Regions from separate parts of the Bacillus sp. NPDC094077 genome, predicted to be linked through region 2. Evidence: predicted binding sites of a transcription regulator. Region 2 holds the regulator's gene; each other region holds the start of a gene.
What was found. The regulator Rex, encoded in region 2, represses fermentation and respiration genes when NADH is low (regulators of the CRP and FNR family bind a similar motif). The targets are predictions, from matches to a motif close to TTGTGAAATATTTCACAA.
Positions count from the first base shown of each region.

Region 1: nirB (NADPH-nitrite reductase large subunit) is a predicted target of Rex. The motif match lies at 5,296-5,313, and genes of this name have one in related genera.
Region 3: adhE (bifunctional acetaldehyde-CoA/alcohol dehydrogenase) is a predicted target of Rex. The motif match lies at 1,445-1,462, and genes of this name have one in related genera.

Region 1 covers NZ_JBNNUF010000012.1:22,206-30,424, forward strand. The annotation lists gene ACQKNR_RS22885 (precorrin-2 dehydrogenase) at 1-300, opposite strand, end outside; gene ACQKNR_RS22890 (sirohydrochlorin chelatase) at 293-1,003, opposite strand; gene ACQKNR_RS22895 (uroporphyrin-III C-methyltransferase) at 1,000-2,424, opposite strand; gene nirD (nitrite reductase small subunit NirD) at 2,483-2,800, opposite strand; gene nirB (NADPH-nitrite reductase large subunit) at 2,815-5,220, opposite strand; gene ric (iron-sulfur cluster repair di-iron protein) at 5,548-6,255, opposite strand; gene ACQKNR_RS22915 (excalibur calcium-binding domain-containing protein) at 6,463-7,374, opposite strand; gene exsG (exosporium protein ExsG) at 7,582-7,734, shown strand; gene ACQKNR_RS22925 (hypothetical protein) at 7,957-8,166, shown strand.
Region 2 covers NZ_JBNNUF010000030.1:754-8,972, reverse strand. The annotation lists gene groL (chaperonin GroEL) at 1-1,233, opposite strand, end outside; gene groES (co-chaperone GroES) at 1,272-1,556, opposite strand; gene ACQKNR_RS28160 (CPBP family intramembrane glutamic endopeptidase) at 1,949-2,698, shown strand; gene ACQKNR_RS28155 (YdiK family protein) at 2,695-2,886, shown strand; gene ACQKNR_RS28150 (redox-sensing transcriptional repressor Rex) at 2,916-3,545, opposite strand; gene ACQKNR_RS28145 (ABC-F family ATP-binding cassette domain-containing protein) at 3,733-5,655, shown strand; gene tsaD (tRNA (adenosine(37)-N6)-threonylcarbamoyltransferase complex transferase subunit TsaD) at 6,091-7,107, opposite strand; gene rimI (ribosomal protein S18-alanine N-acetyltransferase) at 7,107-7,550, opposite strand; gene tsaB (tRNA (adenosine(37)-N6)-threonylcarbamoyltransferase complex dimerization subunit type 1 TsaB) at 7,564-8,219, opposite strand, start outside.
Region 3 covers NZ_JBNNUF010000001.1:859,670-867,888, forward strand. The annotation lists gene adhE (bifunctional acetaldehyde-CoA/alcohol dehydrogenase) at 1-1,249, opposite strand, end outside; gene ACQKNR_RS04515 (bifunctional cystathionine gamma-lyase/homocysteine desulfhydrase) at 1,509-2,642, opposite strand; gene ACQKNR_RS04520 (O-acetylserine dependent cystathionine beta-synthase) at 2,646-3,569, opposite strand; gene mtnN (5'-methylthioadenosine/S-adenosylhomocysteine nucleosidase) at 3,652-4,347, opposite strand; gene ACQKNR_RS04530 (class I SAM-dependent DNA methyltransferase) at 4,362-5,000, opposite strand; gene ACQKNR_RS04535 (YrzA family protein) at 5,137-5,352, shown strand; gene ACQKNR_RS04540 (YrrS family protein) at 5,388-6,038, opposite strand; gene ACQKNR_RS04545 (peptidoglycan D,D-transpeptidase FtsI family protein) at 6,169-7,923, opposite strand; gene greA (transcription elongation factor GreA) at 8,018-8,219, opposite strand, start outside.

The sequences.
Region 1 (8,219 bases), on a different contig from region 2:
TACAACGTTAACCCATTGGAAATCATGTGCGGCCTGTTTGACCATCATATTTACAGCATGTTGATTTGTTGCTGCATAAATAAGATGAGCATCTTTAATATCATCATTAGTAAAAGTTTTTTGCTTCCAAGTAATATTAGGAAGTTTTTTCAATTCCTCGCAAATCTCTGGGCTGACAACGGTGACAAAAGCGCCTGTATCCTTTAACCCAGACGCTTTCCGATATGCAATTTTACCTCCGCCAATTATAACGACCACTTTTTTATTTAGATTAAACATAAGAGGGTACATGTTATACATATATGCATTCCTCCATTCGTTCTAATAAAGCTAACTTCATGTATGTATCAAACTGAAGGCAGTTACAAGTTGTAACGTGATCATATTTTTTTGTATGCAATTTAATTTTTTGAAGTAACAAACCGGTAAAGAGAAGATACGGCATGACATATACATGGGACGCAGTCGATGTTATATGTTTAAGCTCAGCAGTAAAAGCGGGAGTTCCTTTCGTTAAAAAGGAACAACGTACGGGCATACCGATTTTCTGCTCGACAGCTGCTCCAATTTGTTGTAATTCATAAATAGGCTGAGGATCACTGCTCCCTCTTCCTACGATTAAAACACTACTACTTTGCATTGGCATAGTTTCACGTATTCTTTTCACTACAAGTTCAATCATATGTGGATGCGTACTAAAAGGTAGCGCTACTGAAAATGTTATATGTGAATATTTCTTTTGCACTTGCTCTATTTCAAAAGGAATATCACGTTTATAATGAGCTGCGGCAAATAATAAAACAGGTACAATCATTATTTCAGTTGCTCCCTCTATTATTGCTTCTGTAACTGCATCCTGAATGGTAGGAGTTGTTAGTTCAAGAAAAGCTATTTTTTGAATCTTTTCGTTACGTTCTTTCATAACAGATTGAATAAAGTGAATGAATTGTTCGTTACCTTCCTGTAGTCGGCTACCGTGTCCAACATATACAATTCCTTTCATCGTGCCACCATGTCTTTCTTCAAAATAATATCTTGTAATTGATGATCTACGTTATGAAACCCGACTTTATTCGCATAGTGTAAAGTTGGAACATCGGTATACGAGAAGGGAAGAGTAAGAATATCTATGAAGCCAAGGCGTTTTACTTCTGATAGAAACGTATCAATTGAAGCACGTCCTTCAAATACAACGCTATCCCATGAGAATTCAGAAAGTATACGGGAATGAATTTCATCGAAGCGATGATCAATTGTATACTCATGAGTCATTGTATAAGACCCAGTACCAATTTTTTCTTGAATGAAAGCAATTCGATTAATATTCCGTCCTACATAAACAGTTGTATCGGAAGAGAACGTTGCTTGTTTACTTAATAGTCCGTATTGCATCAATTTTTCTTGAGTTGCACCGTTCATATGCTGTAGTTCTGCCTGTAAGGAACGAATATCTTTATGATGCTTACTACATGACTGCATCAAGATTTCTACACTTTCAGCTGAACAAAACACAAGGCGATCAACGCTGAAAATTTCATTGATTTGTTCTGATGTTAATGTGTATTTTTCTTTTTTGAAAGTTGGAATTTGATATGTTTCTGCACCGGATTCTTGTAACATTTGTTTTATTGAACTTTCTTTATTTGTTGCAGATGCAAATAAAACTTTCTTGCCGTGCAATGGTTTATGTTCTTTCCAAGCGATTTGGTTACGTAAAGAAACGACATCACCAACAATCGTCATTGAAGGATTAGAAATATTTTCGGTTTTGACGTTATGAACAATGGTTGCTAGTGTCCCTGTGACAACACGCTGCTTTCCAGTTGTACCCCACTCAATGACTGCTACTGGCGTATCTTCTTTTTTTCCTGCTTGTAGTAAGTTTTCACAAATGGTAGGTAAGTTTTTTATACCCATGTAGTAGGCGATTGTGTCGCTATTGTGGGATGAATTATATTTTCCATGATCGGTTAAAGGACCTTTTGCATGTCCAGTTAGTAAAGTGACGCTATTACTGTAGTTACGGTGAGTGAGGGGGATACCTGCATAGCTACTAGCGGCGATGCTAGATGTAATACCTGGTACAATTTCATATGGAATGCTCGCTTCTGCTAAAGTTTCTGCTTCTTCACCAACACGGCCAAAAATAGATGGATCTCCGCCTTTTAAGCGGACAACGATTTTCCCATCTTTCGCAAATTGAAGGAGGTTTGCATTAATTATTTCTTGTCGCATAGTATGATTTTTCGGCATTTTTCCGCAATAAATAAGTTCACAAGTTGGCTTTGTATAGCTCAAAAAGTTAGGGTTCAATAGACGGTCATATAAGACAATATCTGCACGCTTTAAGCAATCTATCGCTTTTTTTGTAATAAGCCCTTCATCACCTGGTCCTGCACCAACTAAATATACATATCCGTTCATATTCGCACCTCGTCTATTTTTATTTAAAAGGAAGCCAGGGGAGGCTTCCTTTTGTAAATTACATGTATATATAAATATCTCCGTCAATAACTTCTACTTCGTACGTTTGAATACAACCGTCATCAGGTTTTTGAACTTCACCTGTTAGTAATGAGATTTTCCAATCATACAGTGGACAAAAGACGAATTCACCAGATACAATTCCTTCTGCTAATGGTCCATTTTTATGAGGGCAACGATTTTCTACAGCTCGAATATCGCCATTTGAGAGACGAAATAGGGCGATAGACATACCTTTCATTTGCACTTCTTTACCAATTTGAAAAGGAAGATCTTCTGCACGCATAATTTTTATTTTTTCTTTCGTGTGTAACATATAGTGCACGCTCCTTATTTTACAGTTTCTACTTCATACATCGCTTTTAATGACTTCGTTTCTAGTGCTTGTCCCCATGCTTCTGTATATGTGCTACGAGCTGTTTGGAAACGTTCATTTAACATAGTGACCATACTTGTATCTTGTAGTATTTCTTTTATGTGGTTGAAGCCTAATCGTTCTGTCCAGTAGGCAGTGCGTTCTCCATAAATCCCAGTTTCACGATAATATTGCATGTAAGCTCTAGCGATGCGAAGAACATCGTCTTCAGTAGGGACAATCATTACAAAATCAGCTTCACGTACTTCCGTACCACCATTTCCGCCTATAAACAGTTGATATCCATTTTCGACACAAACAACGCCAAAATCTTTCGTAAGTACTTCCGCACAGTTACGTGGACAACCCGTTACACCCATCTTCATTTTATGAGGTGTATCTACCATTTCTAATGATTGTTCCAGGAGCATACCAAGTCCTAATGAATCTTTCGTACCAAAACGACAGAAGCGAGAGCCAACACATGATTTTACATTACGAAGGGATTTTGAATACGCATATCCAGAAGTCATATTTAAGTCAGCCCATACGTTTGGTAAATCTTGTTTCTTAACACCATATAAGCCAATTCGGCTCGCACCTGTAATTTTCACGAGAGGAACATCATACTTTTTCACAATTTCCGCAATTTTCATTAAATCATCTGCTGTTGTAACGCCTCCGTACATGCGTGGAATAACAGAAAATGTACCATCATGCTGGATGTTACCATTCATTCTTTCATTAACGAAACGGGATGATTTATCATCTGCATATTCTTCTGGAATCGCCATACGTAAATAGTAGTTTAAAGCAGGACGACATTTCGAACAGCCGTCTTCATGTGCAAAACCGAGTACATTTCGTACTTCTTTTGGAGATTTTAAACCTTTCTCATGAATTGCCGCTACGACTTCATCACGTGATAAAGTTGTACATCCACACATACCAGCAGATTGCGCTGAGGCATCAAAAGCATCTCCAAGTGTATGAGATAAAATTTGTTCAACAAGTGGACGACATTTACCACAAGATCCTGCGGCTTTCGTGCATCCTTTTACTTCTTCAAAAGTAGTTAATTCTTGTTCTAAAATGGCATGAACGATTGTGCCTTTCGTAACACCATTACATCCACAAACAGTGTCATCAGCACTCATAGTAGCAACGTTAAGTGCACTTTCTTCACCAGCTTTGTGAAGAAGGGAAGCGGCTGTATATTCTTGTATATCTTCTTCTTTCTTTAACATGCTAAAGAGGCGTGTACCATCAGCAGTATCACCGTATAAAACGATACCAACGACCTTATTGTCACGAATCAATACTTTTTTATAGGAACGTTTACATTCATCAAAGATTGATATTGCTTTTGTTTGATCATCTTCATAAATTTGGCCAGCAGAGAATAAATCACAACCTGCTACTTTTAATTGTGTACCAACGATACTGCCCGTATATCCATCAGTTTGTAAATTCGTTATATGTTTTGCTAATATTGCACCTTGTTCATAAAGTGGGGCAACAAGTCCATATGCGATACCATCATGTTCCGCACATTCTCCAACTGCATAAATGGACTCATCATTTGTTAGCATATAGTCATTGACTACAATACCGCGATTTACAATTAAACCAGCATCTTTTGCTATTTGAGTATTCGGACGTATTCCGACAGCCATTACGATTAAATCACAATCTACAACTTCACCATCTTCAAATTGAATGCCCTCAACATGGTCTGTACCAAGAATCTTTACAGTTTTCTTTTCCATTAGAAATTTCATGCCTTGCGCTTCTAAATCTTCACGAAGGAGAGAGGCTGCTTTAGCATCTAACTGTTGCTCCATTAAGCTCGGCATTAAATGAACAACATGTACGTCCATTCCTAAGTCAATAAGACCTCGTGCAGCTTCTAAACCAAGTAATCCACCACCAATGACAACGGACTTTTCCTTTTCTTTAGCAGTATTTATCATAAATTGTGTATCTTCAATTGTTCGAAATCCTGTTACACCAGGGAGGGTGGAACCTTCAACAGGCAAAATAAAAGCACTAGAACCTGTTGCGATAATAAGTTTGTCATATGTAAGAGTACGATTTTTTTCTGTGACAATGACTTTTTCTTCTCGGTTAATACTTTGAACTCTCTCGTTTGTATATAATGTTATTTCGTTTTCTTCGTACCAACTATATTCATTCATAATGATATCTTGCACATTTGTTTTACCTTGTAGAACATGAGAGAGCATAATGCGATTATAGTTTGGATGCGGTTCATCTCCAAAAATAGTAATCTCATATGAATCACTATCATGTTTTAATATTTCTTCCATACAGCGTATTCCAGCCATACCATTTCCGATCATAACTAAACGTTTTTTCATTTTCATTTCCCCTTTTTATGTGAAATGTTGAGCAAAGGATTATATTTCTATTATAGAAAATCAAAAAAGGGGGAGATGTGATATTTATCACATTTTTATAATGGTTCACAAATTGTTAAAATTCGGATTTGTGTGAAGAGATTAGTGAAAGGGAAATTTATTTATATGAGTAGATAGGTGAGATGGGGAAGTGTGAATATTTTTCATTCAATGAAAAAGCAGGACATAAGCATTTATACTCATGTCCTGCCCGTTAATGCCCGATTGGTGTGGGCTAATAATCAGTGGGGGATGGACAAAACCCCACTGATTAAAGTTTCACTTTATTTATCCTTTCGTAATTGCACGCGGAAATAAAATGTTATTTTCTAAATGTATATGCTCAAATAAATCGGACTCTATAGCTTCAAGGCGCTGGTAAACAAGTCGATAAGTGCCGCAAGCCCCTTCTGGAGGAGTAAAGTCATTTGTCACTTTACGAAGTTCTTTCATAATATTGCCTGCGTGGTTATGTTCATTTTCCAATTCATCTACCACTTTACGTAACTTTGCATAGTTTTCTTCAGTTGGATTTTGTTCAAATTCTAAAATTAATGGGAAATCTTCCGTTTCTTCTTTAATTAAATGTTGTTCTAATTCAATCTTTAATTCATGAAATAGTTTATGAATTTGAGCTAAATGAGGCTGACGTGCCCCATGAACGCGTAAAACTTTCGTTACATATGGACTTAATTGTGGTAACTCTTCATTTAAATAGCGATGATGCTTATTTATAACGTAATCAATTAACTCACGATAAGAAGCATTTTTCCAATCAATTTCAGATTCGTTTAATAGTTTCGTTGTATGATAAAGCGTATTTAACTCTGTAATTACCTCTGATGCTAATAAATTTCTTTCATGAATTGCATCAATAAGTGGTCTATTACCACCACAACAAAAGTCTATTCTATATGATTTAAAAAGGTCACTAGCTTTTGGGAATTGTGTAACAATTTCACCGACAATAGAAGTTTCAGTAAATGTATGTTCCATATGAATGCCTCCATAAAGTTTAAATGTAATAACTAAATCAAGAATAGCAATAAATTCAAATCAATGTGGTGATTGAAATCACTTATTATGTGTCATTTTGGGGAATAATAAAATGAATATTATTAAAGCAAGAGGAAGAGTAATTAGTCGCAATATTTTACGGTAATAAAAAAGAAGCTTAGTAGAAGCTTCTTTTTTATATTGCTATTATTCGCATGCAACTCCATCACCATCGCGATCAAGTTTAGAGCTATAACCTGGTTGCCCTTTATATAGAGGAGCTTTCCCGGCAGCTCTAACTGCGGCACAATTTGCGTAGGATACATTACTAGTATTTCCAGCAGCTGGTTGTGTTTGAGTTTGCTGTGCTTTTTGTTGCTCTTCTTGTTGTTTACGAGCTAGTTCATCAGCTTGGCGTTTTTGTTCCTCTTGTTGTTTGCGAGCTAGTTCATCAGCCTGGCGTTTTTCATCTTCTTGCTGTTTACGAGCTAGTTCATCGGCTTGATGCTTCTGTTCTTCTTGTTGTTTACGAGCTAGTTCATCAGCCTGACGTTTTTGTTCCTCCTGTTGTTTATGAGCTAGTTCATCAGCCTGACGTTTTTGTTCTTCCTGTTGTTTATGAGCTAGTTCATCAGCTTGGCGTTTCTCATCTTCTTGCTTATGAGTTTTTTCGTCCGCTTCTTTCTTTTCTAGTTCTTTTTTCCTTTCGTTATCTTTTTGTTCTTCATTGTTAGATGCAATCTTTTTACTAGATGCTGTCGTTTGTTCAGAAGAAGGGCTTGAAATACCTGATAGTACAGCAAAAAGGACAAATAAAACAGCTGTAATAATAAATTGTTTTTTTGCTACACCTGTCTTTTTAATTACAGATAATATTGCAAGTACGAGGAAGAAAATAAATAAAACGAAACTTAAAACAGCAAAAAATTCGATGACTGGGTGTTCAGATTTTGTTGTACCGGTCATTGCTAATACAATTGAAATCATAAAAAGAATAACGGCAGGACGACCATATTTTATTGCTTTACCATTTTTCTTGAAAAATGAGATGATGAATAGAATTAAAAGAATAATAGCAATTAAAAATAAAGCTGCACCAATATTACTCAAAATCGTCATTTCGATACCTCCATTTGTAAGATTTTCTCTATTGATTATATAGGAATTTATTGGATATCACACGTTTTATATAAATTTAGAAAATTAATATTTTTAATAGATATAAAAATATTAATTTGTATATAAGGAAAAATAGATATATCTCCTATTACTTTTTGAAAGAGATTTCATAAATTATAGTATATCGATTGAAAGGAGGAGATTGGAATGGAATTTCAATTGTTGGTAACTTGTATATTACAAGAAGGTAATGCTTACTTTTTAGTAACGAAAGTAGACGATGTTATTACGTTAAAAGTACCAATTACAGCAGGAGTAGCAGGTTTATTCTTAGCTTTAGGTGTACCAAGATGTTCTTAATTTAAATCTCTATAGTAGAAAGGGCAGGGACATGCTTTCCCTTTCTACTACTGCATAATATAATTATGTAAATTTAAACGTTATTTTTGGAATAGCACGTTTAAAATGGACATGCATATACTATAATGTTTCATTGACTGAGATTGATAAAAGGTAGTTTTAATAAGTGTGCATCCAGTGATGTTTTTTTAAACTATGAAAATAAAAGAGGTGCTATTATATATGAAAAGACGAACATTTGATATTCCAGTTACATTGCGAAGAGAGTGGTTTTTAATAGAGTTAGCTCATTTAACGAAAAAATATGGAATTGAAATTGCAGCTAGCAAAATGGAAGCCGCACCATTTTTAAGGGATCACGTTACGGAATCAAAGATAGGGGTAGGGCTACAATACGATAAATATGATGATGAGTATATAATTGAAATTTAAGTAATACATGGTACAAAAAGAAATGCTTTATAATATTAGTCTGTTAAAAGATT
Region 2 (8,219 bases):
TGCAACGATACCTTCTTCTACTGCTGCACGAGTTGAGTTAAGTGCATCTTCAATGCGAAGTTTGCGCTCTTTTAACTCAGTTTCAGTTGCTGCACCTACTTTAATTACCGCTACGCCACCTGCAAGTTTTGCAAGACGCTCTTGTAATTTTTCACGATCGAATTCAGAAGTTGTTTCTTCTAATTGCGCACGGATTTGACCGATGCGAGCTTCGATTTGTTTTGTATTTCCAATACCTTCAACTACAGTTGTGTTTTCTTTCGTTACGACAACTTTACCAGCGCGTCCTAAAGATTCAACTGTAGCAGATTTTAAGTCACGTCCTAATTCTTCGGTGATTACCTCGCCACCAGTTAAGATTGCGATATCTTCTAGCATCGCTTTACGACGGTCACCAAATCCAGGAGCTTTAACAGCTACTACATTGAATGTACCACGAAGTTTGTTCACTACTAATGTAGCTAACGCTTCGCCTTCTACATCTTCAGCAATGATAAGAAGTGGTTTACCTTGTTGTACCACTTGCTCTAATACTGGTAAGATTTCTTGGATGTTAGAAATCTTTTTGTCAGTAATTAAGATGTATGGGTTATCAAGAACTGCTTCCATTTTGTCAGAATCAGTAATCATGTAAGGAGATGCATATCCACGATCAAATTGCATACCTTCTACTACATCTAATTCTGTTGTGAATCCTTTAGATTCTTCTAAAGTAATAACGCCGTCGTTGCCAACGCGCTCCATTGCTTCAGCGATTAATTGACCTACTTCTTCGTCAGCAGCAGAAATAGCAGCTACTTGTGCGATTGAAGATTTACCTTCGATTGGTTTAGAAATCGTTTTTAGTTCTTCAATTGCAGCAGTAACAGCTTTTTCGATACCTTTACGAAGACCCATTGGGTTAGCACCAGCTGTTACGTTTTTAAGACCTTCACGAATCATAGCTTGTGCTAATACAGTTGCAGTTGTTGTTCCGTCACCAGCTACATCGTTTGTTTTGCTAGCAACTTCTGCTACTAATTTCGCACCCATGTTTTCGAATGCATCTTCTAATTCGATTTCTTTTGCAATCGTTACACCATCATTTGTAATAAGTGGTGAACCGAATTTTTTCTCAAGTACAACGTTACGACCTTTTGGTCCAAGCGTTACTTTTACTGCATTTGCAAGAGTGTCGACACCGCGAAGCATCGAACGACGTGCTTCTTCACTAAATTTAATATCTTTTGCCATAATAATTGACCCCCTTGGATTTTTTAAGATTTATATAATTAACCGATAACTGCTAAAATGTCACTTTCACGTAAAATCAAGTAGTCTGCACCTTCGTATTTCACTTCAGTACCTGCATATTTTGAGAAGATGATAAGATCACCTGCTGCTACCTCTAAAGCAACACGCTCACCATTTTCAAGCACTCGACCAGTACCTACTGCAACAACTTTACCCTCTTGTGGTTTTTCTTTTGCAGTGTCTGGTAATACAATACCACTTGCTGTTTTTTCTTCTGCTTGAACAAGCTCAATTACAACGCGATCACCTAATGGCTTTAGCATGAACAATAACCTCCTCATTTTGTTATGTAAATTTTATTTATTAGCACTCAAGTCATCCGAGTGCTAACACACTTATAATAATAAATAATCTCAATTTCTTTTGCAAGTAAAAAAATCATAATTTTTTCGCAAATCACTATATAAACTTTTCTATATAGAATACTACCCGTACTATATGAATCGTTGTTTCCACTACTCGTATGTTACAATATGAAAGACACCCTAAGTTGTTTTCGCTAAACGCACAACTTTTTCCTGTCTACTACTTTAATTTCAAATACGGATTTACAAAAAAATCATAATTCGAATGAAAGTTTATATCATAGGTAGCATATTTACATGTTATCCTACCTTATCTCATACACTAGAGTTAGAAAGGATGGTTAAACCATTTGAAGAAACAATATTGGTGGATTATCGTTACATACATTTTAATGCAGTTATCTGGAATTGTCGGATTACCACTTCTCCTAAAAACAGGACTCTATGATAATAGAGGATTGACCCTTGAGGAAAAAGGACAAATCATAACTGGACATTGGGCTATCATTAGCTTCTTTATTGCATTATGCGTCGTACTTTGGTTACTTAGAACAGATATTCGTGAAAGGCATTTAGATACAATGCGCTCTACTGTTCCAGCTACAATTGGATGGATTTTCATCGGGTTCTTCTTAGCATTTTTCTCACAAAGTATTGCTGGTATGATTGAGATGTATTTACTAGGTATTAAACCTGGATCTGAAAATACAGCAAGGCTTATGGACATCGCAAGAACAACACCTTGGTTCCTTATTGTTGTATCTATTATAGGGCCAATTTTAGAAGAAATCGTATTTAGAAAAATTTTATTTGGTACACTTTATAAGAAGTTTAACTTCTTTATTGCTGCTATCATTAGTTCCCTTGTATTTGCGGCGATTCATTTTGATTTTACTCACTTATTGGTATACACTGCTATGGGGCTCGTATTCGCCTTTTTATATGTAAAAACGAAACGTATTATCGTTCCAATTGCAGCTCATGTTGCGATGAATACATTCGTTGCAGTCGCTCAAATTGCAGTAAGCAATGAGCAAATTCAAGAAATGATTAAAGAAGCTGAAAAAATGCAAGGCTTTATCGGAGGATTTTTTGTATGAGAAACTCACCATTGTTCATGGCTGCATTGTACTTCCTTCTTGGATGTATCTTTACACGCTTCGCCATTACGAACGTGACAGATACAATCTGGAATGTGTGGACAATACTATTTGCAGTTATGGCAACAATTGATTTTAATTTGGCACTTCGCCTTATATTAGTTAAATTCACAAAGAAAAAACAATAATAAAACGCAGAGGTCGCTTCCTCTGCGTTTTATTGTGGATAATTTTTCAAAAAGTAAACAAGCGTTTGTAACTCTACAGCCAAATCAATATGATGGATTCTAATATTCTCTGATACATTTAATCGTGCTGGTGTGAAGTTTAAAATACCGTGCACATTTGTTTCTGCCAACCTATCAGCTACAGCTTGTGCTACTGTAGCGGGTACTGTTAATATTGCCACTTGTATATCATTTGATAATCTTTCTTCTAATTCATCTAAATGATATACAGGAATACCTCCGATTTCTGTTCCAACTTTCTCTTCATTAACATCAAACGCCATTTCAATTTTTGTATTATTGTTTTTCGTGAAATTATAATGTAAGAAAGCGGTCCCTAAATTACCTACTCCAATAAGTGCTACACGTGTTATATCATCTTGATCAAGTGTTTCACGGAAAAATGATAATAAATAATTTACGTTATATCCATATCCCTTTTTCCCTAACGCTCCAAAATACGAAAAATCTCTTCGTATTGTTGCGGAATCTACTTTTACCGCTTCACTCAATTCGGCTGATGAAACACGTTGCTTACCAGAAAGAGATAAGTTTTGGATAAATCGATAGTATAGAGGCAATCGTTTAGCAGTGGCTTGTGGAATCTTTTGCTGATCCATATAACCTCTCCTCTCTTTCTATCTTTATTCATATGCTTTAATCAAATACAGAAGTTTAGCACTCATTAAATTCCTTGTATAATAAAGAGAAGAAGTATTCTCTCTGTATTTTAAACTATACACTATTTTTAGTATGATTGAGAAATATAAACATGGCAAAGTTAAGAAATTATTTGAGGTGAAAACATTGATTTTATTACAAGTGAATGGACTTTCGAAATTATACGGTGCAGAAACAATTCTTGCAAACATAAAATTGGAAGTTCAAACGAAAGATCGTATCGCATTAGTTGGACGAAATGGAGCTGGAAAATCTACATTATTAAAAATTATCGCTGGTGAGCTATCTCATGATGGTGGTGAAATTATAAAGCCGAAAGATGTCTCAATAGGGTATTTAGCTCAAAATACTGGGCTAGAAACAACTTTAACAATTTGGGATGAAATGTTAACAGTCTTTACACACCTACAGCAAATGGAGACAAAACTTCGAAGGCTAGAGCAAGAGATGGGAAAGGAAGAAAACTTTTCAAATGCAGCTACATACGAAAAGTTATTAGCTGATTATGATCAATTACAATTAGACTATAAAGATCAAGGTGGTTATCAGTACGAAGCAGATATCCGCTCGATCTTAAGCGGTCTTGGCTTCCCTGTGGAGACGCACCAAACGACAATCTCTACTTTAAGCGGTGGACAAAAAACACGATTAGCTCTTGGTAAATTATTATTAACGAAACCAGACTTACTTATTTTGGACGAGCCTACAAACCATTTAGACATCGAAACACTCACATGGCTTGAGCAATACTTACAAGGTTATCCTGGTGCAATTTTAATCGTTTCCCATGACCGTTATTTCTTAGACAAACTCGTTACACAAGTATACGAAATTTCGAATAAAGAAAGCAGACGATTTGTTGGTAACTACAGTAAATACTTAGACTTAAAATCAGCACTATACGAGCAAGAAATGAAGCGTTACGAAAAACAACAAGATGAAATCGCTAAACTTGAGGAATTCGTTCAAAAGAATATAGCTCGTGCATCTACAACCAAACGTGCTCAAAGTCGCCGTAAACAATTAGACAGAATGGAATTATTAACGAGACCATTAGGTGATTCTAAGTCAGCATCCTTCCACTTCGATATCGAAAAACAAAGTGGAAATGATGTTTTACAAGTAAAAGATGCAACGATTGGCTATGATGCGGAACCTATTATTGAGCATGTAAATATGCGCTTAACTCGCGGAGATAGTGTTGCCTTAGTTGGACCTAACGGAATTGGAAAATCCACACTATTAAAATCCATTGTGAATAAGTTACAGCTATTACACGGAGATGTTGCTTTCGGATCAAATGTATCTGTTGGTTATTATGATCAAGAACAAGCCAACTTAACATCTTCTAAGCGAGTTTTAAATGAACTATGGGACGAATACCCATTGCAACCTGAAAAAGAAATCCGCACTATACTCGGTAACTTTTTATTCACAGGGGATGATGTACTAAAACCAGTATCTTCTCTTAGTGGTGGACAAAAAGCTCGATTAGCTCTCGCAAAACTTATGATGCAAAAATCAAATTTATTAATTCTCGATGAGCCTACGAACCATCTTGATTTAAATAGTAAAGAAATTTTGGAGAATGCTTTAATTGATTATCCAGGGACTCTTCTATTCGTCTCACATGACCGCTACTTTATTAATCGCGTAACAACGACTGTTGTTGAGTTATCAGCAGAAGGTGCACAGGAATATTTAGGGGATTACGATTACTACGTTGAAAAGAAAAACGAGATGATTGAGCGTGCAGAGCTAGAGCAAGAAGATGAAGCCCCTGCTCAAAAAGTAATTGCACAAGAGAAATTAAATTACCTAGAAGAAAAAGAGCGCAAAAAGTTAGAGCGTCAACGCACTCGAAAAATTGAAGAATTAGAACAAAATATCGTAGAATTAGAAGAGGAAATTGCTACGTTAGAAGATCAGCTTTGCTTACCAGAAATATATGCAGATTATGAAAAGGCTAGTGAAATTACAACTAAAAAGCAAACACTACAAGAACAACTTGAAGCTTGTATGGCAGAGTGGGAAGAACTGCATTTATAAGAGAATTTAAACAAGGAGGATGTCTCATAAGTCGAGATTTTTGACTAGATGACATCCTTTTTATTTTCTATTTTAGAATCCGTTCCATAGTGCATGAAATTATATCGACGATTCGACAAAAAACATCGATTTACTGACAAAGATTGATAATAGTAACAATCTATATAATAAGAGAAGGATGCTTTAAAAGGTTTTTTGGGATATCTTCTTGTTTTTTATTTCCCAAAAAAGAATAACGTTAAAGGTCAGACTTCATCTGTATTATCCACAAGTTTATACACATATCCACCTTTATAATATAAACCTCAAAATAACTTTTCCACATTATCCACACTTTTTTAAAAAGTTATTAACATTTCATATACACAATAAAACCCATATTATCAACAGATAATATGGGTTTTATCCACAAGCTGTGGTTAATTTTGTGTATAACTACGCTTCAATATCTAATCCTGGATTTGCATTTAAAGCTAATGTCGCACGTTTTCCTTGTTCGTATGCAATTGTACCTGCAGCTGCAATCATTGCTGCATTGTCTGTGCATAACGATAATGGCGGGATAATTAACTCTATATTTTCTTTTGGTGCAAACTCTTCTTCTAAACGTGCACGCAGCCCTTTATTAGCAGCTACTCCACCTGCAAGAAGCACTTGTTTAACATTATAAGCTTCGGCAGCACGAGAAGCTTTCGTTACAAGTACATCAATTACACTCGCTTGGAAACTTGCTGCTAAATCTTCCGGTGCTATTTCTATACCGCGCTGTTTTGCATTATGCACAGTGTTGATAACTGCTGATTTTAATCCACTAAAGCTGAAATCATATGAATCCGGTTCTAGCCACGCACGAGGTAAATCAATTGTCGGCTCCCCTTCATGCGCAAGACGATCAATATGAGGACCACCTGGATAAGGCATTGATAATGTACGGGCTACTTTATCATAAGCCTCACCTGCAGCATCATCACGTGTTTCACCAATTACTTCAAATGAACCATGTTCTTTCATATAAACAAGCTCTGTATGTCCACCAGATACAACTAGTGATAATAGCGGGAACTGCATCTCTTTTACTAAACGGTTTGCATAAATGTGACCAGCAATATGATGAACACCAATTAAAGGAATATCATGAGCAAATGCCACAGCTTTTGCCGCATTTACCCCGATTAAAAGTGCTCCAACTAAGCCAGGGCCTTCTGTTACAGCAATTGCATCAATATCATCAAAAGTGATGTTCGCTTCTTTTAAAGCTTCTTCTAACACAACTGTAATTTGTTCTACATGATGACGGGATGCAATCTCTGGTACTACGCCGCCAAAACGTTTATGACTTTCAATTTGTGATGCAACGACATTCGCAATGATTTCTGTTCCATTTTTAACAACTGCTACCGCTGTTTCATCACAGCTTGTTTCAATACCAAGTATAATCGTATTTTTTTCCATTATATATTCACCCACATTACAAGACCATCTTCCTGATTGTCTGCATAGTATCGTTTACGAATCCCACCATTTTGAAATCCGTATTTTCTGTATAACTGCTTTGCTACTTCATTTGATACACGTACTTCAAGCGTCATCGTTTTTACCCCTAGTTCTTTCGCTTGGGAAATAACTGCTTTCAATAGGGCATCTCCTAGCTTTTGACCTCGGTATTCTGGCAAAATAGCTATATTTGTTATATGTGATTCATCAATAATTATCCACAATCCACAATACCCGATTACACGATCATCTTTTTCTAGCACGATATAATGTGCATGTTCATTCATCGTTAATTCACGGTGAAAGGCATCTGCAGTCCAAGGAGTTGAAAAAGATGCTTCTTCAATAGCTACAATTTGAGCGATATCATCGAGTTCCATCTTTCTAAATATCATATCCATCTTCTGTAGACTCCTACTTGTTTTGACTTTCTAACCACTTTGTTTCAGCTTCAGCTAAACGAAGATAACTAGGAACAAACGTATGTACATCTTGTTCCTCTTTTTGTAATCCTAAAAATGCTAGCTCACTTGGTCTTGGGTTATTTTTAGTGAATGGAGCAAATACAGCTTGATCACCTAAATGTTCTATAATTGTTTCTTTATGCAATTTAACATCGTTACCGATAAATAAAACAGGTTGTCCTTTGTCTTTTAACATTTGCAACCAGTCTACAATAAGAATAATTCGGTCTTCTTCTATTGAAGTTATCTGCTCTCCTTCATATGTATATAACCCAGTATAAATTTGTCCACGTCTTCCATCAAATAAAGGACAAATTAGTCCACTAAAATTAGCACCGTTTGCAGCTACTACTTCTAAACTTGATACACCTACAATTGGTATTTGAAGTGACCAAGCTAATGTTTTTGCCGCTGTCACACCTATGCGAACGCCTGTATAGGATCCAGGTCCAGCAGCCACAACAATTTTAGTTAATTCTTTCGGTTTTACACCACATTCTTTTAACAGTTGCTCTACAGCTGGCATAAGACGTACAGAATGGTTTTTTGTTAAATTTGTAATGATTTCCCCAATCACGTTTCCTTCTTCAATAAGGGATACACCCA
Region 3 (8,219 bases), on a different contig from region 2:
ATATATCCCCTATTCCACCTTGTGATGAAGGTGCATTTACAATGAGACGACAAGCCTTCATACGTAAACCAAATTGCTTTTGCACTTCTTTGTTTGTAGAATGAATGACCGCTGAATGTCCTAGACCACCAAGGTTCAACATTTCTTCGCAATATGCAAATCCTTCTTCTAATGAATTTGCTTTTACACAAGCTAATACTGGGCTCAGTTTCTCACGAGATAACGGATATGCTGCTCCAATACCTTGAATTTCAGCTACAAGCATTTTTGTATGTTCAGGAACAGTAATCCCAACCAGTTCCGCAATATACTGTGCGGATTTTCCTACAATATCACTATTTACCGCACATGTATTTTCATTAATAACAAGCTTTTCTAATTTTCTTCTCTCTTCCTCTGTTACGAAATAACAATTGTTTGCAGTCATTTCTATTTTAACATCATCATAGATTTCCTTATCGATAATGATTGCTTGTTCCGATGCACAAATCATACCGTTATCAAATGTTTTCGATAAAATTAAATCATTAACAGCTCGTTTTACATGTGCCGATTTCTCTATATAACACGGTACATTACCGGGCCCTACACCTAGTGCTGGTTTCCCAGTTGAGTACGCTGATTTCACCATCCCTGCTCCTCCAGTTGCTAGAACAAGTGCAACACCCTCATGGTTCATTAATTGTTTCGTTGCTTCGACAGACGGTTTTTCAATCCATTGAATACAGTGTTTTGGTGCACCAGCTTTCACTGCTGCATCATATACTGTTTTCGCCGCTGCGACGGAGCAGTTTTGTGCAGAAGGGTGGAATGCAAAAATAATTGGATTTCTTGTTTTTATTGCAATTAACGCTTTAAACATTGTTGTCGACGTTGGATTCGTTACTGGCGTTACCCCTGCTACTACACCAACTGGTTCCGCAATTTCTATTATTTCTTCATGAGGATCTTCATGAATAATTCCTACCGTTTTATCTTTCTTTATACTATGCCAAATATATTCAGTAGCAAATATATTTTTTATGCATTTGTCTTCATATACACCACGGCCCGTTTCTTCAACAGCCAATTTCGCAAGCGGCATATGTTGATCAACACCTGCTAGTGCCATTTCATGAACAATGTTGTCAATTTGCTCTTGTGTAAAACCTTCTAATGCTTTTAAAGCTTTTTGACCGTTATTCACTAACGTATCAATCATTTCTTTTACTTCCTGCATTTCATTTACAACTTTCTCTTTGACTACCATGTAAATTTCCTCCTATTCTACTATTACGGCCCTTATTTGCCCCTATAGGTCACAATAAGTCCCGAATAGTGTAAAAAAATAGAGCTGCCTTCCTACATGAATCCCATTGTTTGTGAAACATTTCACAAGTTTATTCGTGAGTAACATTTCATGAATTCAATATACACGAAATCATTTTATTTGTGTATGTCTATTTTGTGAAACATTTCACAAAATATATAATAAAAATGCACTGCTATATATGAGCAGTGCATTTTTATTATGCTAGTGCCTGTGCTAAATCTTCAATTAAATCTTCACCATCTTCAATACCGACAGAAATACGAATTAATGTATCTGTAATTCCTAATTCTTTGCGGCGATCTGCTGGAATTGATGCATGTGTCATTTGAGATGGGATAGAAATTAAACTTTCTACTGCTCCTAAACTTTCAGCAAGCGTAAAATATTGTAATTTCTCAAGTACATTATTTAGCGTTTCTTCACTATCTACATCAAATGAGATAATGGCACCAAATCCGTTCGCTTGTTCTGTTGCTAATTCGTGATTTTGATGTGATGCAAGACCTGGATAATATACTTTATTTACTTTTGGGTGATTATTTAAAAACTCAGCAATTGCACGTGAATTCGTTTCATGTTCTTCCATACGAATTCCTAAAGTTTTTAACCCACGAAGTAGTAAGAAGCTATCTTGTGGACCAAGAATACCTCCTGTTGAGTTTTGTACAAAGTGAAGGTCTTCTGCTAGTTGCGGGCTATTTACAACTACTAGGCCTGCAACTACGTCACTATGACCTCCTAAATATTTCGTTGCACTATGAAGTACAATGTCTGCTCCTAAAGAAATCGGCGACTGCCAATATGGCGTCATGAATGTGTTATCTATAATTGTTAATAAATCTTTCTCTTTAGCAAGAGTAGATATTTTCTTAATATCAGTAATTTTTAGTAATGGATTCGTTGGTGTTTCCACATAGATCGCTTTCGTATTTGGACGAATTGCTTCTACAACTTCCTCTAGGTTTGTTGTATCTACAAATGTATGCTCAATACCGAAGCGGTTTAACACTTTCGTAATAACACGGTACGTTCCGCCATAAACATCATCTGTTAAAATAACGTGGTCACCTTTTGAGAACAACATAATTGTTGCTGTAATAGCAGCCATTCCAGAACCAAATGCAAATCCAGCATGACCGTTTTCTAATACGGCAATCATTTCTTCTAAAGCTGCACGTGTTGGGTTGCCTGTACGTGAATATTCATATCCTTGATGCTTACCAACTGCTTCTTGTTTATACGTACTTGTTTGATAAATCGGTACGTTTACAGATCCAGTTGAAGGTTCTCCTATGCGAATACCATGAATTAACTTTGTCTTTGCTCTCATTTTTTATTCCCATCCTTTGTATATGTCTTTACTTAAATAGCGCTCACTACTATCAGGAAAAATCGTTACAATATTTGTACCTGGTGTTGCTTTTTCTGCCTCCAGTAAGCTGGCATGAAATGCTGCTCCTGAAGAGCTCCCAACGAGAAGGCCTTCTTTTTGCGCTAATTCTTTTACTCGTAAAAATGCATTTCGATCAGAAATCGTATGAATTTCATCAAAATAAGATGTTTTCAAAAATGGCGGAATGAATTCAAGACCAATTCCTTCTGTTTCATGTGAACCAGCTTTACCACCATTTAAAATAGATCCTTCTGGTTCTACAATAACTGTTTTAATATCTATATTTTTTTCTTTCAAATAAGATGCAGTTCCCATAAATGTACCGCCGGTTCCCGCTCCAGCAACAAATATGTTAATCTCTCCATTCAATGCATCCCACAGTTCAGGACCTAGTGTTTTGAAATAAGCACGCGGGTTTGCTTCATTCGCAAACTGACTTGGAGAGTATGAATTCGGTATTTCATTTACTAACTCTTTTGCTTTTGCAATTGCTCCGGTCATTCCTTGCTCAGTCGGTGTATGCACGACTGTTGCACCTAATGCTTTCATTAATTCTTGTTTTTCAATACTAAACTTCTCTGGTACACAAACAATAACACGTAAATCATGTTCTAACGCTGCAAGTGCCAGTCCAATACCAGTATTTCCAGCAGTCGGTTCAATAATTGTTCCGCCCTGGGTAACAAGCCCTTTTTCTAGCGCATCTTCGATTAATTCTCTTCCTAAACGATCCTTAACGCTTCCACCTGGGTTATAAAATTCAAGCTTCGCAAATAAACGGACCCCTTCTGGAAGTGAAAACCGAGTAATTTCTACAATTGGTGTATGACCAATTAACTCATGAACTCCACGATATACATTCATCGTGTTCTCCCCCTTATTTGCCAATAAAGAAAAGGCAACTGTATGTATTTTCTTTATATGAGACAGTTGCCTTTTTGTTACATTACTTTAACTCTTCTAGTACTTTTACGATAAAGTTTGTAGAATGAAGAGCTGCTTGATCTAAAAATTGATCGAATGAAACATTTGATTCTTTACCAGCAATATCAGAAAGTGCGCGAATGATCACAAACGGAACTTCATATTGGTGGCATACTTGTGCAACAGCTGCCGCTTCCATTTCTACTGCATAAAGATTTTCAAATTTATCACGAATAGCTGCAACGCGGTTCGGATCACTCATAAATGAATCACCTGTTGCAATCATACCTTTTACAACTTGAATATTTTCTTCAGCTTGCATACATTTTTCAGCTAATGCAACTAATGCCTCATCAGCTTTAAATCCAGGCGGCATTCCTGGTACTTGACCATATTCATAGTTAAATGCTGTTACGTCTACGTCATGGTGACGAACTTCTGTCGAAATAACTACATCACCAACATTTAGAGAATGATGGAAGCCACCAGCTGAACCAGTATTAATTACTTTTTCAGGCTTATATTTTTCTAATAAAATTGTCGTTGACATCGCTGCATTTACTTTACCAATACCAGACTTTAACAGGATTACTTCGTGTCCTGCTAATAGTCCTTTCGTAAATTCACAACCTGCAACCGTTTCTGTTTCTGCTTGTTCTAATTTGTCACGTAAAATACGTACTTCTTCTTCCATTGCTCCAATTACAGCAATTCTCAATCTAATCCCTCTTTCTATTGCTTAGTTGCCTCCATTACCCAAACGAAATGATTTAATCTCGTAAACGTTACATGGAAGCCATTGTTTTCAAATATAGTCTGCATGACCGGAATACGTGTATAGTATTCCGTTTGCAAATCGTTTGCTAACTGGTGAAATCCTCTTTGTTTTGCTGTTTCAACAGTTTTATCATATGCATCTTGATCTGCAAATATCGTATCAGCAAACACTATTTTACCACCTTTGTTTAGCAATTGACTATACTTCGCAACAGCTACATTTTTTTCATCATCTGTTAAATGATGAAATGCATAGGTGCTTACAATGGTATCAATTGAATTCGGAACTTCAAACGAAAGAAAATCACCTTCTGTAATAGAAAACTCTTTTGGCAATTTCTCTTTTGCAATAATGCGCATTTCACGCGACGGCTCTATACCGTAAACTGTACGACCGGCAAGTAATAATTTATTTGTTAAATTGCCAGTACCAACACCAAATTCTAATACGTTACCAAATGACTTGTTAACTACATCCTCTAAAATGTCCTCATAATGGGCGAAAACTTCTTTATATTGTATATCTTCGCCTTGTACGAATGAGTCGTACGTATGAGCCCACTCATCAAATAAACCATTAAATTCTGTACCCATAAAAATTCCCCTTTTTCTTATCGGTTTTATCAGTATGATATTCCCTCTTTCCAAAAATGTCAATTGAAATGTACATGGTATTTCCTTCTTTTCTTTGTTACACTGTAGTTGATTACATAGGAGAGGGGGCATCTTCGTGTCATTTACCTTTGAAATGTTAGAAGATAAAATAGAATTTTTTGAAGCCGGAGACTTAGCTTCTTTAGAAAGAAAAATTAGTGAACAAATCGATAATAATAAAGCACTTATGCTTGAAGTTCATCACATCTCGCATCAAATGGTTATGGATCCTGAAAGCAAAAGACCGTATTATAGCGCAGTTGTTCATTTTAAATTAAAGAAATTACGCTAACTAAAAAAGAGAAGCTCCCAAGGAGCTTCTCTTTTTTAGTTTAGAGTTTGAACAAGCACTGGTTTCCAGCCCTCATTGTCTACCCAATCAATATTTACATAATACTTTTTACCCGATTGCTTATCTTGTACATTACCGTAGGCTTTATTCTTACCGTTATTTCCGATTCTATGAACAATTAATTGCTCTACTGGAACGTCAATTGCAGCGGAAATCGCTTTATTCATCTCATTCCAATCTGCTGTACCTTTATTAAACGTCATCGCAGGTGTTGCACCTTGTTCTGTACCTACTGGCTTCCAAGAAGGCTTCGTATAAGCATCTGTTGCCTTTGGCTGTGTTTTTTCAGCTGGTACTTTCTCGTTAGCTTTCGCTTCTTCTTCAGCTTTCTTCTGTTCTTCTTCAGCCTTTTGCTTCTCTTCTTCTTCCTTCTTCTTAGCCTCTGTCTTCTCTTGTTCGTCCTTCTTCGTCTCTTCTTTACCTTTAGCTTTCTCAGCTTTATTTTCTTTTGTTGTTTGCTGAGCTACCTTTTTATCACTAGAAGACGCTTGCTCTTTTGTGTCAGGAACAAACAATTGATATGCTACAATAGCTACTGCTACTAATACAATAGCGATTGCAATATTTAAAACACCGTTTTGACGACGTTTTTGTTGTTTCTGTTGGAATCTAGATCCTCCTGCCATTCTTCAAACCTCCATGCAGTTTTTCCTACTTGCTATTGTAACATTAAATCTAGAAAGGTTGAACATTTACAATAATATTTTCTCATGAAATAAAAACATTTCACTATAAATTTCACTATAAATTGCAAGATTACTTTTCATTCTCTAACTGATGGATTGCTTCTACGATATCTTTGAAAATGGTTGTAACTTTATTTACATTGCTATCAGTTTCTATATCAACGACAACTAAAGCATATCTTGGATTTTCATATGGAAAATAGCCTGCAAACCAGCGATTCACCTTCGTTCCTTTCCCTGTTTGCGCCGTCCCAGATTTTCCAGCGACACTTAGTGGTAACGATCGGAATGCTGCTCCTGTTCCTTTCTCTGCTGTTACAACGCCTCTTAATAACTCCTGTAATGTTTTCACTGTTTCATAAGAAAGCTGTTTTCCATTTAATTTATGGTTTTCAAATGTAAAAAAGTTACTTCCACTTTTATACACTATTTTTTCAACAGCTTTCACTTCCATCTTTTCTCCATTCCTAGCAATCGTCGCCATCATATTTGCGATTGCTAGAGGTGATATACGTACATCTTTCTGTCCAATTGCTGTTTGCGCTACCGCTTTCTTACTATTTTTATTTTCTTCACTCCCCCAAATAATAGCACTCTTCTCCTCAGGCATTTGCTCGAAACGAGATGTATGAAATACCGGACCATTCCAACCAATCTTTCCAGCGGCTCCTAACGCTTCTACGTACGTTTCTAGTACATCCCTATCCTTTTGCATTAGCTCGTTACCTAACTCTGAAAATGTCCTGTTACAGCTTCTAGCAAAGCTTTCTTTAAAACTGAGTGTCCCCATCATAACTTGAGGGGCTTTTTCACCATATAAATCTTTATTACAATTAAATGTACGATTAAACACTTTTACATTTTGCTCAATCGTTGCAGCTGCAACTACTGTTTTAAAAACAGATCCAGGAAAATGTGGTGTTAACATTTGATTTTCAAGTGTAGCTTTATATAATTTTTCATTTTTCACCTGTAAAGATGGTTTGCTGACCAACGCTAATATTTCATTTGTCTTTACATCAAGTAATACTAATCCTCCCTTCATTATTTCACTGGATTCTATTACCTCTTCTGCTTTTTGCTGCAACTCTTTATGTAAAGTAGTTTGAATCGTAACTGGATAGAACGGATTTCCTGGTGAAGTGTATTTCGCCTGCTTTCCGAAAATCGGTTCTCCCTGCCGGTCCACTTGATACAATACTTTTGCCTCTCCATCAGTCAATAAAAATTCATCAAATGATTGCTGTAATCCGGAAATACCAATTGGCGTTTGTTTTGAAATTTTTTTCACTTCTCCATATCGCTTTTGAAATTCTCGTTCATTCTCCCCCACTTCACCGATTAAATGATTTATCTCTCCGTTTTGCTTTAATCGAACTTCAGCTGCTACAATACCTAATACATTTAATTGATTCACCTTTTCCATCTGCTCTCGTGCCAATTGAAATGGCCCATTTTCCCTTTGCAATATAATTGCATTTTTTTTATCTTTCATTTGTCTTTTAATCTCTTGTCTCGACACACCAATGATATGCGCAATTTTCTCTAACATGTCATTTTTTATTTGTAAAAATGGAAAAATAATTAAAACTGGGTATTTCTCTTCACCAATTTTTTTACCATTCCGATCAATAAAATGTCCTCTTCCATCATCTACTGTAAGTGATTGTGTTCGTTGCGTAACGCTTCTTTCAATCAAGTTGATATTTCGATCAGTAAATGATTCAGTATCTATAATCTGTATTTGGATTAAGCGACAAAGTAATAAAAACATTACACCTATAAAACAAATTAAAACAATTGTAATTCTCCGTTTTATTTCCATAAAAAAACACCTCGTCTATTGTAGTTTGGACGGAGTGTTTAATCTTTTATACAAATAAAAAAAATCACTCGTTTTTACACGAGTGATTTTTTTATTATTTTACAGAGATAATCTCTACTTGCATTTCTCCACCTGGTGTTTGGATTGCTACTTTCTCACCAATTTGCTTACCTAATAAGCTTTTTGCGATTGGAGAATCGTTAGAAATTCTTCCTTCAAACGGGTCAGCTTCCGCGCTACCTACGATTGTGTAAGCCTCTTCATCTCCATCTGGTAACTCTTTAAATGTTACTGTT